DNA from 2 places in the Rhizobium sp. 05N49 genome. Region 2 is predicted to be linked to the other one. Evidence: predicted binding sites of a transcription regulator. Region 2 holds the regulator's gene; the other holds the start of a gene.

Region 1 (3,410 bases), on a different contig from region 2:
AAGATGACGGCCCAGCAGTGGCACGAGGTGATCAATACCAACCTCACCGGCCTCTTCAACATGACGCACCATGTCTGGAGCGGCATGCGCGACCGCAGCTTCGGCCGCATCGTCAATATCTCCTCCATCAACGGCCAGAAGGGCCAGATGGGGCAAGTGAACTATTCTGCCGCGAAAGCGGGCGACCTCGGATTTACCAAGGCACTTGCCCAGGAAGGGGCGGTCAAGAATATCACCGTCAATGCTATTTGCCCCGGCTATATCGGGACGGAGATGGTGCTTGCGGTGCCCGAAAAGGTACTGAACGAGAAGATTATTCCGCAAATTCCGGTCGGGCGCCTCGGCGAACCCGAGGAGATCGCGCGCTGCGTGACCTTCCTCGTTTCCGACGATGCCGGCTTCATTACCGGTTCGACTTTGACCGCCAATGGCGGTCAGTTCTTCGCCTGAATTATTTCTTGTGGCTGTGAGCGTAGTTGCTCGGGAAACTGCCGGTTCCGTCATAGGGGCCGGCAGATGCTCCATAGGCGGCAAGCACAATGGTGATGAGGGCGGCGATCGCGATGATCCTGTTCATGGTGATGTCTCCCCGCGGATGAGCGCTCGGATAGTTGCCGTCCGCGGCTTCGGTTTCGTTGATGCTGTCAGGCGTTTGGATTGCGCCGTCTATTGGCTCTGACGGGCACTTGCTGAATGGCGCGGTCGTGGCTGCGGAGAGCGGCGATTGCCATCGTCAGGAAGGCTGAGGCGATTAGGATAGCGACGGCGGAATTCAAGAAAATCGGGGCCATGGTAAGCGCTCCTTTCCATTCGCGGGCGGCACATGCTCTGCCGGCGATCTTGAAAGGAATATGGGCTCAGGTCTGCCAGGGCGGTAGATTTGACTTCAGCGACCGATTGTCAACGCCGCGTTGACGACAATAGCGGGCAACAAAAACGGGCGCCGAAGCGCCCGTCCAAAAATTCCGATGGGCCAGGATCGATCAGCGGCAACGCGCTTCGTAGCGGCGACCGTAACGGTCGCGATAGATGCAGTAACCCTGGCGTTCGACCGAATGGCCGATCAGCGCGCCTGTCAGACCGCCGGCGACTGCGCCAACTGCCGCGCCACCCCAGCTGTTGGTGACAGCGCCACCGATGATTGCGCCCGTGCCGGCGCCAATCGCCGTGCCCTGCTCCGTCGGAGTGCAGGATGCGAGAGCGCCAATGAGAGCGCAGCTAAGGATGATCTTCTTCATGTCTAAACTCCCCAGGTTATCGGCCTTTAAATTCGGCCCATCAGCACAAGAATGATAATGATGACGAGAACTAACCCCAAACCACCTGAAGGTCCATAGCCCCATCCGCGGCTATAACCCCAATTCGGCAAGGCGCCGACCAATAACAGTATAAGGATAATAAGAAGTATCGTGCCAAGCATGGTATTTGTCCTGCCTCATCCTCATTTCGACTGGACTAGAAACCCACATCGGCGAATTTTGTTCCCGGCTAAGCTCTCAGAATATCACGGCGGCGTTATCAGCTGTTGCAACGGAAGCCGACTTTAGCCGGTTTCGTGGAAAGCAAGTCGGCGAAATGCCATCGGACATTTTCTAAGTATGGTTAAAAATATCTTTTAATACAATATGTTGCGGTGAACAAAGCGGGAAAATGGAGATGTCTCCGATTCGTCAGCGATTCGTTCCGGCTTTGATCGGCCATGACCTTTACCGGATCGTCGGCACCGGCCGGTTTAATGCTCCGTAAATTTGGCATGTAAAAGATTAATGGCTTCCGGCGGTCCGGAGTGGCCATAGCAAATCCGGAATCCGTATCTTGGGATCGGTGCGAAAATGCGCACAAGATCTCGCCGTGAACGAAAAGGGAAAGCCTCGACTTTAGCGATTCGTCTCCGGTTCGTTCCGGCTTTGGTCGAAGCGTTAATTTCAGGCTTGACCTTTGCGCCTTTACGATTCGGCAACAAGCGTTAACGGCAGCTGCCGCCACCAGTCCTCAGGTAATGCTGCAGATTCAGTATCTAGTGTAAAAAAGCGATTCAAAATCAATACTTAGCCGTGAACAAAAGCTGAATCAGCCGGAGTCAGCGATTCGTCTCCGATTCGTTCTCAAGCTGTTCCGAATCTTAAATCAAGGACTTAGCGGGCTGTGACTTCTGTGCTCAATCCAAAGTCTATTTCAAATCCGCCCTTGCGTTTGGAGCTTTGGCTGTCCATGTGTTCTTTGCCTCATCCGAAGCTCCGACTTGACCCTGGGCGCTATCGCCTCACTTGCATGGACCATGACCCTGACTTCGCAGCCGATGATACTGAGCGGGCGCGGTGTGACCGCGGTGCTCGGACCGACCAATACCGGCAAGACCCATTATGCAATCGAACGCATGGTGGCGCATGGCACTGGTGTGATCGGCCTGCCGCTCCGATTGCTGGCGCGTGAGGTCTATACGCGCGTGGTCGAAAAGGTCGGCGCCCAGAACGTGGCGCTGGTGACCGGCGAAGAAAAGATCTCGCCGCCGAACGCGCGTTTTTCCGTTTGTACAGTCGAGGCGATGCCGCGGGAAACCAAGGCTGCCTTCGTCGCCATCGACGAAGTGCAGCTTGCGGGCGATCTCGAGCGCGGTCACATCTTTACGGACCGGATCCTGCATCTGCGCGGCCGCGAGGAGACGCTTCTATTGGGCGCCGGCACCATGCGGCCGATCCTGCAGCAGCTCCTGCCGGGAATTACGGTCACGGAGCGGCCGCGGCTTTCTCATCTTCTCTATGCCGGGCAGAAGAAGATTACTCGGTTGCCGCAGCGTTCGGCGATCGTCGCTTTCTCGGCCGATGAAGTTTATGCGATCGCGGAATTGATCCGGCGCCAGCGCGGCGGTGCGGCCGTCGTGCTCGGAGCGCTCAGCCCGCGTACCCGCAATGCCCAGGTAGCGCTTTATCAGGCGGGCGACGTCGAATATCTCGTTGCGACCGATGCGATCGGCATGGGCCTCAATCTCGATGTCGATCATGTGGCCTTCGCGCAAGACCGGAAGTTCGACGGCTATCAGTTCCGTAATCTCAATCCAGGCGAACTCGGCCAGATCGCCGGCCGCGCCGGTCGCCATGTGCGTGATGGAACCTTTGGTGTTACCGGCCAGGTTTCACCCTTCGACGAGGAGCTCGTGCAGCGCATCGAGGGCCACGAGTTTGACAACGTCAAGGTTCTGCAATGGCGGACCAAGGATCTCGATTTCTCGACGATACAATCCCTGCGGGCAAGCCTTGAGACCGGTCCCCGCGTGCCGGGCCTGACGCGGGCGTTGCCCGCTGTCGACCAACAGGCGCTTGAACATTTGTCGCGTTATCCGGAAATCGTCGACCTCGCCAATACGCCTGCGCGGGTCGAAAAGCTCTGGGAGGCTTGCGCTTTGCCGGACT
Region 2 (3,410 bases):
CAACCATGAACGCATGATCGCGGCTTTCCATTTCGCAAGCGCCAGCAATCAGCGACAGGCGTGAAGCATTGGAGAAGGTGACCTTACCGGCGCCTTCGCCGACCGTCACCACGGAGTTGGTAGTAGAGCTCATGATGTTTCCTCAAAGGCGAAGAGTACGCCCTGGCCGGGCGCAGGCTTCACCAGAATACGGTTACCCTTGCGTGTATAGGTCACCCCGTTAGCAGCCAAATGCGCTTCTGTCACGGCCAGATCGCCGACAGCAAAGCGGATCGCCCGACCGCGCAGACCACGATCGGTATCCGACGTGGCAAGATCGAAATAAGCCTCCAGCCCTTCCGGGGTCATCAGGCTGATCTTTGCGTTTCCGGTGGGCACGTCCAGCCCGAAACTCGTGAGCTCAGTAGATGCGCCTTTTGCCACGGAGCGAACGAACTCACCGAAGGCTGTCGGCTCGGGGGCCGCGAGCGCGATCTCGGCAATGCCTGTGACACCATTGGCATGGGTCTCAAGCGCGGTCCGGTTGGCAGGAAGCGGATTGACGCGTTCGACTGCGAAGAGAAAGAAATCCGGTGCCCGCAGGTCGCCAGCGAAGGCGAGCCGGAAGCCGGCAATATTCTCCGTGCCATCCGGCATTTTAACAGGGCGCTCGAACTGCAGCACAGAACCGGCACTCATACTGTCCTTCACGAATCGAGCATGTTCGTGCTTTGCATCTGCCGTCGCAAAGGCAATCGCGGACAGTCCTTCGCTGCCGCAGCGGAAGCGAAAAGCCTGATTGCGGGCGGTGAACACATTGCCATCGTGTGCTGTCTCCTCGCTCTCTTCGACGCTCGCGACACCCAGGGGCTCCAGATAGGATTTGTCGGCAAAGAAAACGCAGGCATTTTCGGTCCCAAAAGGATGACGGGCATCCGGCGCCACAGTGAAACCAAGCTTGCCCAGTCTTTCGCGGGCAAGGTCGATATCGGTAACCGGCAAAACGAGATGATCGATTGCAAGCGTATCTTGGCTCATTAGGTCCCCTCCAACAGTCACAAGGAGATGTGCTTCAGCAGGTGTTGCGAGACAAGGCCGGGAAGGCCCGGGCGCGAGAAAAATAAAATTCTCACCAGAATGGACAGAAGTTTTACGAAAATTTAGCTACTTGCGGAACACATATGGAACATATAGTGTCCGTTCTGGATTTGTTTCAAGACTGGGGTGCACGCCATGCTTACGCGCAAACAACAGGAACTCCTTCTTTTCATTCACGAAAGGATGAAGGAGTCGGGCGTTCCTCCGTCTTTCGACGAGATGAAGGATGCGCTGGATCTGGCCTCGAAATCCGGTATTCACCGGCTGATCACGGCGCTTGAGGAGCGCGGCTTCATTCGCCGGCTTCCGAACCGGGCACGCGCGCTCGAAGTCATCAAACTGCCGGAGGCCTACAGCCCCAGCCTGCAGCCACGTCGCGGCTTTTCACCGAGCGTCATCGAAGGCAGCCTCGGCAAGCCGCAGCCCGTTGCAGCGCCGGCTCCGGCAAAGCCAGCGCCCGCTGCCGATAACGGCAACTCGGTCTCCGTCCCGGTCATGGGCCGCATCGCTGCCGGTGTGCCAATCTCGGCAATCCAGAACAATACGCATGACATCACCGTTCCTGCCGATATGCTCGGCTCCGGCGAACATTATGCGCTCGAAGTTCGCGGCGACTCGATGATCGAAGCCGGCATCTTCGATGGCGACACCGTCATCATCCGAAATGGCAGCACCGCCAACCCGGGTGATATCGTCGTTGCCCTCGTCGACGACGAGGAAGCAACACTCAAGCGCTTCCGGCGCAAGGGTGCATCGATTGCGCTCGAGGCTGCAAACCCTGCCTATGAGACCCGAATTTTCCCACCGGATCGAGTGAAGGTTCAGGGAAAGCTCGTCGGCCTCATTCGCCGCTATCACTGACCGGTGACTGGCTTGCGTCTGCGAATGTATCGCTGCGCCAGTCATAGGCGCGGTGGCGCATCCAGGGGCGTTGCAATGGGCCGAATGCGGTTGCGACATCGATTCCACTATCTGTGAAGCGAAGCTCGACAGAACCTGACTTGCGCAGCGTCTCGGCGGTAAAGAGCAGCGCGCCGGAACGGCAACGGTCGAAGCGCAATCGGACAGGAGTTACGACAATATCGGCCGTATCGCAGGCCGGCCCCAGATAGGCAGCGTTTTCGATGACAGTCAGTTTCTTTCCATTGCCCAGCAAGGCGGTACACCAGGCGCGCTTTTGGCAAGAGAATCGTGACGTTGGGCTGATGGCGAGTGCCTGCCTCATTGTCTCTCTGGCTTCATTCTGTTGATCGGTTGACAGCTGCAATCTTTTGCCATCGGACACGGTGGGTGTGTTGGTGGCTTGAAGCATAACCGGCTTCTGATGCTCTTCGATGGCAAGTGCCCTCTGCCATTGTTCGAAAATGAAGGCTGGCGGCTTTTCACGGTTTGAAGCCATTGCCTCTCCGTCGATTAGAGCGACCAGGCTGCCGTCTTCCGAGATGGTGACGTCGGGCATCGCTTCTGATGGAAGCAACACAACAGCGAACGTTGAAACAGTGATTATTACGGTTCCGATATGCCGCAACCGGGTTCTGAGCAAGGTCAGCAACAGGAAGCCGAAGACGGCTGCCGGAAAGTACCAGCCGGGTAAGCGGGCAACATCTATATTGCCGCCCCACCCCGCCACCGCCTTTGCAATGGCGATCACCAGGTCGAGCCCGAACCCTGCCACCGGCCATAGCCAGCCATCCAGACCAAAAGGCATCAGCAGCATCGCCAGCATGCCGGCCGGCATGACGATGAATGAAATAACCGGCATGGCCGCGAGATTTGCCGGCAGGCCATAAGCAGTCAGCCGGTGGAAATGTTCGATCGAAAACAGCGCCGTCGAGAACCCACCGATGAGAGACGTCAGGAAAATGCCGCCGAAGAAGCCGCCGACCATGAAGAAAGGTTTCATGATCGGAAGTTTGGCAAAGGCATTTTCCCGCATCGGCCGCCCTTTCCAGAGGTCGTATCCGGCGACCAGGGCAAGTGTTGCGGCGAAAGACATCTGGAAGCTCGGTCCGAGCACTTCCGATGGTGAGACCGCGAGGATCACGAGAGCCGACAGCGCCACGTTTCTGAGGCTGATCGACGGCCGATCGAAGAAGACGGCAACCAGCATGATCGCCATCATGATGAAGGCGCGTTCGGCTGAAACGGCAAAACCCGAGATCAGATAGTAAGCCGTCACCGCAGCGAGTGCACCGGCAGCCGCGATCTTCTTGGTCGGCCACGCCTGCGCAATACCGGGGAACAGGCTGAGAATCACGCGCAGCCCGACAAAGAAGATACCGGCGGAGAGTGCCATATTGAGGCCGGAGATCGCCACGATGTGGGCAAGGCCG

Evidence for each region. The regulator LexA, encoded in region 2, represses DNA repair genes until DNA is damaged. The targets are predictions, from matches to a motif close to TGTTCNNNNTGTGTTCNG.
Region 1: AC1DF8_RS08680 (helicase-related protein) is a predicted target of LexA. The motif match lies at 2,101-2,118, and genes of this name have one in related genera.

Annotation. Positions count from the first base shown of each region.
Region 1 covers NZ_JBFTME010000003.1:292,092-295,501, reverse strand. The annotation lists gene phbB (beta-ketoacyl-ACP reductase) at 1-450, shown strand, start outside; gene AC1DF8_RS08700 (hypothetical protein) at 452-577, opposite strand; gene AC1DF8_RS08695 (hypothetical protein) at 645-791, opposite strand; gene AC1DF8_RS08690 (glycine zipper domain-containing protein) at 984-1,238, opposite strand; gene AC1DF8_RS08685 (DUF3309 family protein) at 1,265-1,420, opposite strand; gene AC1DF8_RS08680 (helicase-related protein) at 2,279-3,410, shown strand, end outside.
Region 2 covers NZ_JBFTME010000006.1:366,974-370,383, forward strand. The annotation lists gene kdsA (3-deoxy-8-phosphooctulonate synthase) at 1-133, opposite strand, end outside; gene AC1DF8_RS15400 (VOC family protein) at 130-1,017, opposite strand; gene lexA (transcriptional repressor LexA) at 1,213-1,938, shown strand; gene AC1DF8_RS15410 (ComEC/Rec2 family competence protein) at 1,919-3,410, opposite strand, start outside.